Regions from separate parts of the Pseudogulbenkiania sp. FW507-F1 genome, predicted to be linked through region 2. Evidence: riboswitches for the same ligand, from Rfam matches in the RefSeq annotation. Region 2 holds a riboswitch; the other holds the start of a gene.
What was found. Region 2 has a riboswitch for manganese ahead of AC3WG5_RS17330 (sodium:calcium antiporter). Riboswitches for the same ligand answer to the same signal wherever they lie in the genome.

Region 1: it holds a riboswitch for manganese, as region 2 does, so the genes downstream of both, AC3WG5_RS05910 (TMEM165/GDT1 family protein) here and AC3WG5_RS17330 (sodium:calcium antiporter) in region 2, are expected to answer to the same signal.

What each region holds. Positions count from the first base shown of each region.
Region 1 covers NZ_JBYSWM010000006.1:145,365-149,571, reverse strand. Annotated here, with positions in the region: gene ygfZ (CAF17-like 4Fe-4S cluster assembly/insertion protein YgfZ) at 1-358, opposite strand, end outside; tRNA gene AC3WG5_RS05920 (tRNA-Asn) at 553-628, shown strand; gene mscL (large-conductance mechanosensitive channel protein MscL) at 925-1,389, shown strand; yybP-ykoY riboswitch at 1,482-1,643, shown strand; gene AC3WG5_RS05910 (TMEM165/GDT1 family protein) at 1,653-2,216, shown strand; gene AC3WG5_RS05905 (methyl-accepting chemotaxis protein) at 2,265-4,070, opposite strand.
Region 2 covers NZ_JBYSWM010000036.1:20,825-25,031, forward strand. Annotated here, with positions in the region: gene AC3WG5_RS17320 (nickel/cobalt efflux protein RcnA) at 1-564, opposite strand, end outside; gene AC3WG5_RS17325 (metal/formaldehyde-sensitive transcriptional repressor) at 667-939, shown strand; gene AC3WG5_RS17330 (sodium:calcium antiporter) at 995-1,999, opposite strand; yybP-ykoY riboswitch at 2,093-2,205, opposite strand; gene AC3WG5_RS17335 (hypothetical protein) at 2,370-2,909, shown strand; gene AC3WG5_RS17340 (cupin domain-containing protein) at 3,190-3,534, shown strand; gene AC3WG5_RS17345 (lipocalin-like domain-containing protein) at 3,653-4,168, opposite strand.

The sequences.
Region 1 (4,207 bases), on a different contig from region 2:
ACGGCTCGGCCAGCACCTCAAGCTTCACTTCGGAGCGTAGTACAAACATGCTCAGGCGGCGGCACAACGCCGCGGCAATATCGGCCGAAACCAGCAAGAAATAATCGCCACGAAATTGCCAAATCAGAAAGTTCCCCAAAACCCTACCCTTGGCATTGGAATAACTACTGTACTGGCTACGCGACTCGGAGACCTCGCGCAAGTCGCTCGACAACTGCCCTTGGAGAAAGCTTTGTGCATCACGGCCACTTACCCGAATAATGGAAAAATGTGCCATAGAACACTGAGCATTGCCATTCCACACAGCTTCAAGCTGCTGCTCGAAATCGTCAGCTACATCTGCACTTAATCCACTCATCACATTCCCTTCCGTTTCTGATTGCTGTTGAGACGGATCGATTCATCAACCGTCGGCGCCTCAAATCCATGAACTCTGTAGCATGATAGATTGGGTCCTCGCGTCACTTATCAAGCATTGGCACCACCGTTGACCACCATGCAATTCAGACTTGACAAGCGACAATTAAGAATATATTATACGCCTCCATCAATTCCCTGATAGCTCAGTTGGTAGAGCGACGGACTGTTAATCCGCAGGTCGCAGGTTCGAGCCCTGCTCGGGGAGCCAATTTAGAAAAGCCGCACATTCCTTGTGCGGCTTTTTGTCTTTCTTGCAACTAACACCAAGCCACGCCACCTACGTATCCCTTGCCAAGCACGCAATATAAAGTCGCCCGCAGCCCCTACCCATGTTGTTGCAGTAACGCTACATTCCCCCATGCCAGTACATCTGAATGGCATGCAATGCATGCCAATACCCATAGATCATGTCCTTGCCCTCACCCAGGCGATATCCACTATAGTTGATTACAGCCACTATTTAGCACTTAACACCAAACCATAAACCCACCACCGGAGCCAACCATGCGTCTTATCCAAGAATTTAAAGAATTTGCAATGAGAGGTAATGTCATTGACCTTGCCATTGGCGTGGTTATTGGCGGCGCATTTGGCGCCATCGTCAAATCCCTCGTTGACGACGTCATCATGCCTCCCATCGGGCTGATTCTGGGCAACGTCGATTTCTCCAATTTCTTTTTTGTACTGAAAGAAGGCAGCAAACAAGCCGGGCCCTATGTCTCAGTGGCCGCCGCCAAGTCGGCAGGGGCCATTACTCTCAACATCGGCTTATTTATCAATGCACTGGTCAGCTTCGGCATCGTCGCCTTCGCCATTTTCATGCTGGTCAAATCGATCAACCGCCTCAAAAAGGAGGAAGTTCCCGCTGCGGCCGAGCCAGCCCCTGTCAAAGACTGCCCTTATTGCTTCTCCAGCATTCCCAGCAAAGCCTCGCGCTGCCCGCACTGCACATCCCAACTAGGCGCCTAGAGACAGATACCCAATACTCTCCACCAAGCGAGCGGGACATACCCCCTCATTTGCGGACCAGGCGCGGTTGACGTAAAATCGGCTCCGTTCTGGGGGAGTAGCCTCAATGCGCCAACGCATTGGCGCGTGTCAACATACTTGGTTTTAACACCATGGCGCGCGCGGCCGTAAAGGTTTGGCAAGACCCATGACAGGTTTGCACTTTCAGCAGGGGCTGCAGTGCAGATCGGTCATGGCGTTCTTCGCAGCCCCTTGGAGCCTTTATGGAAGCCCTGCTTCTCTCTACGGGTGTCGTCGCCCTCGCCGAAATCGGCGATAAAACCCAGCTTCTCGCCCTTCTGCTCGCGGCCCGCTACCGCAAACCCATACCCATCATCCTGGGCATTTTGATTGCAACACTTTTTAACCATGCTGCAGCCGCCACGCTCGGCCAGTGGATCACCAACCATGTCGGTACGGAGGTAATGCGCTGGATTCTGAGCGCCTCCTTCATCGGCATGGCAGCCTGGATAATGATCCCGGATAAAATCGATGGAGACACCCGCTTTTTTGAACGGATCGGAATTTTCGGCGCCACCTTCATTGCCTTCTTCCTCGCAGAAATGGGCGACAAGACCCAAATCGCCACCGTCGCGCTGGCCGCCCGTTTCGATTCACTGGCCAGTGTGGTAGCGGGTACGACGATTGGGATGTTGCTAGCCAATGTGCCAGCAGTCCTCTTTGGCGATATGGTTGCACGCAAAATTCCGACTCGTGCCGTGCATGGCGCGGCAGCCATCCTGTTTGCCTCTCTGGGCGTCGTTACACTGCTACTACCGCTGCAATAACAAGAAAGGGAGGCTTGGCCTCCCTTTTTGATGGGTTTGAAGATTACTTCAGTGACTCGCAGCCGACAGCATGTCGTTAGGATCGAAGCCCAATCGCAACGCCCCCCAGTGCCGTCCTTGCACCATTACCGGCAGGGCGATTTCGGATAGCACCTCACCGGTATCGCGCACATACGTCTGCAGCAGCATCGGTTGCGTATTCCTAGCAGAGCGCAAGCCCGCCTTGTCGTTGAACATCCGCTTGTCGCGGCTTGAGACCAGATCTTTTTCCAGGTCTCCCGTCAGCGGACGAGAATAGAAACTATTGTGCGTCGGGGCATAGCCGTTGCTATCCACCATCACGCAGAAACGGCCACCCTTGGAATCCTGAACGGCCCGGTCATAAATGGGCTGCAACAGGGACTCCAGCTTATTATCGTAGCTGGTATGGTATTTGGGTGGGGTAACCCCTGGAATGGGGCGATACTGCTGATCGAACAGATTGACACCCTCACCAGCCAAGCGGCTCAATACCGTCTGCAATTCATCCCGGGTTTGCCGGGCGTTGTTCAGCGCCTTATCAAACACGCCCTCGCCGATAATGAAGCGCGAGACCAGGTCCTGCACCTGCTCGGCGGCACTCGAGAGCACATCGGCTACCCCCTCGGTGTGCAGCAGGCGCTCTGACACGTTCTGACTTAACTCGTGAATCTGAGCCACATGCAGATTCACTTCACGATTGGTTTCTGCAAATGTTTCCATCGTGTCGGCAATGCCGCGCAGGCTACCTGCAGTCTGCTCGAAATCGCCCATCATCCTGCCGAACTGCTGAGAGGCTTTCGACACTACTTCTCTGGCCAATTGGGTATCGCTGCTGATTTCGTTGGTTTCCGCCTGCGTTTCCGCCACCAGACTGAGCATGCCGTCAATATTCCCGGAAATCTCGTCGGTTGCTGTTTTCACTCTTTCGGCCAACTTGCGCACTTCATCAGCAACCACGGCGAATCCGCGGCCGGATTCGCCGGCACGGGCAGCCTCGATTGCGGCATTGAGCGCCAGCAGATTGGTCTGGTCGGAAATTTCCTTGATAAGCTCAACGATAGTCTTGATGCTGGCCGAGCGCTGGCTCAAATACTCGACAGTCTGATTGAAATGGCCAACCTTGGTGCTAATGTCGTAGATACGATCAGCCACGGACTTCAGCTCATCAAAAGACACCCGGGCAACGTCAAGATTGCTGAGTGTCGTAGAGGAAATAGCCTGGGTCTGCTCGGTGACTTGATTGATGCCCGAGGTAGTCTGGTTGCTGGCATCGCAGACCTTGGTGGCAAAATCGTCTTGCTGGCGGGCGCTTTCCAGCGATTCGTGGATATTCTTGCGTGTACGGGCAGAATCCATGGCAATCCTGACCGTCATCAGCCTGACGTTGCTGATGATTTCTCTCATCTTGGTCAGAAACCGATTGTAGGATATGGAAAGCTCGCGGATTTCGTCGTAGGTGATAGTCGGAATTTCCCGCGACAAATCCCCCTCCCCCGCACCGATTTCGTTGAAGATCGAAATAGTCATTTTCAGGGGCCGGACGATCAGATAGCGCAGGTACCAGACCATGAAAGCAATAAAGACCAAGCAGATGCCCCACAAGATCAGGGTCCACAAAATGGCACTGTCGATACGCGCTTCCACCAGCGTCAGAATCTCGGCGGAAACCGTATGGCTCTTGTGAATGGCCCGGATATCCTCAAGGACAGAGTAGATATAGCCCACCATCCCCAACTGAAAGGCACTGATAAAGAAGAAGCTGCACAGCTTCTTGGTCAGGCTGTTCCAGAACGTTTTTTCCGTCCAAGAGTACATACTCCAGAACCACTCCATCTGCTGTCTCCCAAGTAATGTGCCACTGGCCTTTATTTTTTCTTTAAAAGCTGAAGTCGATTCTCACCTGAAATGAGAAAAATGACCAGATGGCCGAGTCGTCATTGTTGATTTCTGTCAAACAGGCTCAGAACCTC
Region 2 (4,207 bases):
CTGCACGAAGGTGAAACCCTGGCGGCTGCCGTCGGCCCGCTCCGTCTCGATCCGCACCTGATCGGCCGGCCAGCGGTGGCCGTGTTTGCTCGCGTGGTGCAGACGGAAACGCGGCGGCACGCCCTGTTCGAACACCTCCAGCCGGACGACACCGTGGCCGGTGTCGATAAGCTTGGCCTCGTCATGGTGATGGTCATGGTGATGGTCATGATCGTGTGCCAGTTGCTGATTGCGCCAGGTGCGCCAGATCATCCACGCCGCCACACCGATGATGAGCACCGCGGAGGCCACCTGAAAATAGGGTTCCGTCGCCTCCGCACTCCAGTTGCGGCCAAAATACAACCCGGCCATCGCCACCGCCCACACCACCGCCGTGTGCGACACGGTCGCCGACAGGCCCAGCAGCACCGCCTGCGTCAGGGTGCCGCGGATGGCAACGATGAACGCCGCCATCATGGTCTTGGAATGCCCCGGCTCCAGGCCGTGCAGCGCCCCCAGCAGGATGGCGCTCGGGACGAACAGCCAGGCATTGCCTTGCTGCAACAGGATCGAAAACTCGGGCATGGCGCACTTTCACAACGTGTGATCAGATTGGCGCATTATACTACCCCCCAGTATATGCATGTTACCCTTCCGTCAACTTTTTAGGCATGAGGTAAAGCGGACATGGCACACACCGTGAGAGACAAGGCCAAACTGCTGGCCCGAGTCAGGCGGATACAGGGGCAGACGGCCGGGCTGGAAAGATTGCTGGACAGTGAAACGGACTGCACCGCCGTGCTCCAGCAGATCGCCGCCATCCGCGGCGCGGTGAACGGGCTGATGGCCGCCGTGATCGAAGGCCATCTGACCGACCATGTGGTCAAGGAAGCCGAGCAGGCGCAACGGCAGCGCGATCTGGATGCCGTGCTCCAGATCATCAAGTCGTACCTGAAATAGGCCCGCCGCGGCGCAGCGGGCCAAGCCGGCCAGGATACCTTGGCCACGCGCTCATTCAGTGCGGGAAATAGGCCGCCACCAGCAAGGCAAAGACGCCGTACAGCGAGCTCACGCCGAGCAGCACCCGGCCATCGACCGCGCCGCGGCGGAAGATCCGCCATAGAAAGAGAATCGCCAGGGCGGTGATCACGCCGGACGCCAGCAGCGCGCCATCGAACTGCCAGGGCGTGAAAAAGATGCCCAGCGCGCTGGGAATGGTGGCCTGTATCATCATGGCACCGGAGATGTTCGCCAGCGCCAGGCGCTCCTTGCCCTGCCGCACCCAGATCAGGGCATTCATCGTTTCCGGCAGCTCGGTCGCCACCGGGCTCAGCAGCAACGCCACCAGGTGCGGCGACCAATGCAAACCGGTGCCGATCGCCTCAAGCTGGCCGACAAAGACATGCGACGCCACGCCGATCGCCACCAGCGCCAGCACGACCTGCAAACCCGCCCACCCCAGCGAGGGTTCAGCCATGTTGGGGCGGATTTTCAGCGGCTCCAGCTCTTCTTCCTCCGGGGCGGTATCGCTGTCACGGATTTCCCGCCAAACGTAGACGCCATAAGCCATCAGGAACAGCACACCCAGCCACGGCTTGATGGCAAAGGCCACCAGCCCCAGCGTTACCTTCACCGCAAACACGGCAAGAAAAGCGGCCTGGTCCCGGCTCAGACGGACATGATCCACGCGCACTTCGTGCGTTTCACGCGCCAGACGTCGACGGTTCAGCATCAAGGCAAAGCCGACCACGGCGTAGGCCAAGGTTGCCAGAACGAGCGGGCCACCCATCGCGGCGCCGACTCCGAGATCTTTCTGAGCGGGGGTATTGCCGAAAACCACGGCAGTAAAAGTGACGGCACTTTCCGGGAGGGCGGTACCGAAGGCGGCCAGCACCGAACCGACGGCCGTCGCCCCCAGATTCAGACGACGACCAAGCCATTCCACGCCATTGACGAAGAATTCACAGGACCAGTAAATGGCCCCGGCGGAAAGGAAAAACAGGGTGAAAGCGAGAAGCATGAGAGTAATCCGGCCGGGCGAGCAAGAATCCAATGGCGCGACGATACGCCTCGCCCGGCCTGGGTAAGCGCATCGCGGCCAAAGGTCTCGCCTGGCTCTCTCTGCTGGTGCAGAGGCTGTTCACACCATGAGGCTATGGCCTCAAGTTTGTTGACGTGAACTCCTTAGCAAGGGGCTAAGGATGGCTACTCCCCAATGACAACGTTACCATTTTAACAGTCCTCACCCCACCTGTCTCCATGAGTCCCTCCTTTTCTGCATTCGACATCATGGCCCTGACCGAAGAAAAATGGACTGCCTGGAGCAGTAAATCCGTGACAACCACTTATCTGGCCGCCGAGGTGGCACCGTGCCGCCTGGAGGCATCACGATGTCGGTTTTAGGACGGATGGCCACGCGCTCGTCCGCCACCATGAACGTCATATCGATCGATGATCTTCACCGTGCGGATCGCTGGCCGGAGTGGTGGCTTTCCGCCAACGGCGGCTCCGCGGCAGCACTGTTTCAAGGAAAGGACGACTGCATGAGCACACGCTACGCCGGCTACACGTTGGCCGAAATCAAGGAGGCGGCGACGACATCCGCCGACGACGGCACGCCAGTCCCGACTAACCCCGCCATGCTGCTGGACCTGATCGGCCGAATCGAGGAACTGGAACGCGCTCACGACACCGCCTGGCTGGCCGGCTTCAAAGCGGCCCAGGAAATGGCGGCCCGGCAGTGCGACACATTGGCCGAAGAATTCTACAGCGCCGCTGCCATCCGCTGCGCGAGCAGCGTCCGTGCCATGCAGCCATCCGCGTCCTGGGAGGCGACCACCAGCGAGGGGTCCGACAGACACCCCCTCCGCCCCGTCGAGGCGGAATGGCCTCACCCTGATGGCTTCCCCGCCATCGCCGGCATGCCTTGAATCCAGGTTGCCGCCCTCTCGTTCTTTATCGACGCCAGCCCTGTAGCTGGCGTTTTCATGGCCACAGCGCCCTCTTCGCCCCCTTGAATAACAAGAACGTCTCGGTGCGGCCGCTGCCCGCAAGATCGACGAGCGCCACACACCGACCACGTCAGGCTGTTGCGGGTTACGGTCTTGCTGACGTCGCGTTTACAGGCAATTCCATGTCGAAAACAGGCAGTTGCCGGCATGGCATTGAACCTATGATGACAAACCTTTCATCAGATCGTTTGGAGCCGACATGTCCGATTTCATCACCGTCCTGCGCGAAACCTGCCCCACTCCGGTGGTTGACGCCACCAAGTGGAAGCGCATCGGCGGCGACCCGCACACCGTCAACCTCAACGCCTACCTTTCGAAGGACGGCAGCAAGATCATGGGCACCTGGATCTGCACCCCGGGCAAGTTCGAGGTGAACTACGAAAAATGGGAGTACTGCCACTTCCTCGACGGCTACTGCATCATCACGCCGGAAGGCGAGCAGCCGGTGCATCTGAAGGCCGGTGATGTGTTCGTGATCGAACCGGGCATGAAGGGCACCTGGGAAGTAGTGGAAACCGTGCGCAAGTATTTCGTCTTTGCCTGAGCCTTCAGGCCGGCACGTTGGGCTGAGCCGAGCACAGCCCAACGGCCCCTCCTCGATGGAGGGGCATCGTGTTCTGCAACCTCATGACCGGCCACGACCGCCATGCCTATGCCGGCCTCTATTTCGCTCGCTTCAACACAACCTCGGCAATGCCGTCGCCTGTCGATGCGGGGGTTTGCCACGTAAGCTCGTCCCCAGTCACCGTGAACGGTCGTTTCTGCTCAGTTCCGTTCCAGTTCGGAAACGTACTGGTTTCTATGTGGAACGTGATGGTCCTGTTCGCCTCGTCAACGGTGTATCTGCCGAAGTGAGCGATCGACCCTAGCACAACGGCCTTGTTTTCTTCCGGGGTGCCTTCCATCCGGCTGGTGGATGCGAATTTGGCCTGTCCTGCCCGCACCGTCATCAAGATATAGCGGCCATTGCTATCAAAGTTCGCCTGGCCCTGTGGATTCGGACCGAAAAGAGGTATTCGCGTCCCATCGGAGCGGATAAGGTCAACGGAAACATAAGACCAGGTTCCGACGATTTGGTCCTTCAGGGCAGGTTGTGCCATGGCCGCGCTCCAGGGCAATGCCATGCCAAGAACGAGCAACGCCATGGCGGCCCGCATGCGGGCGCTGAATCTGTGCATGATACTTCTCCCACTAAGGCCCAACCCACCTTGTCCGGA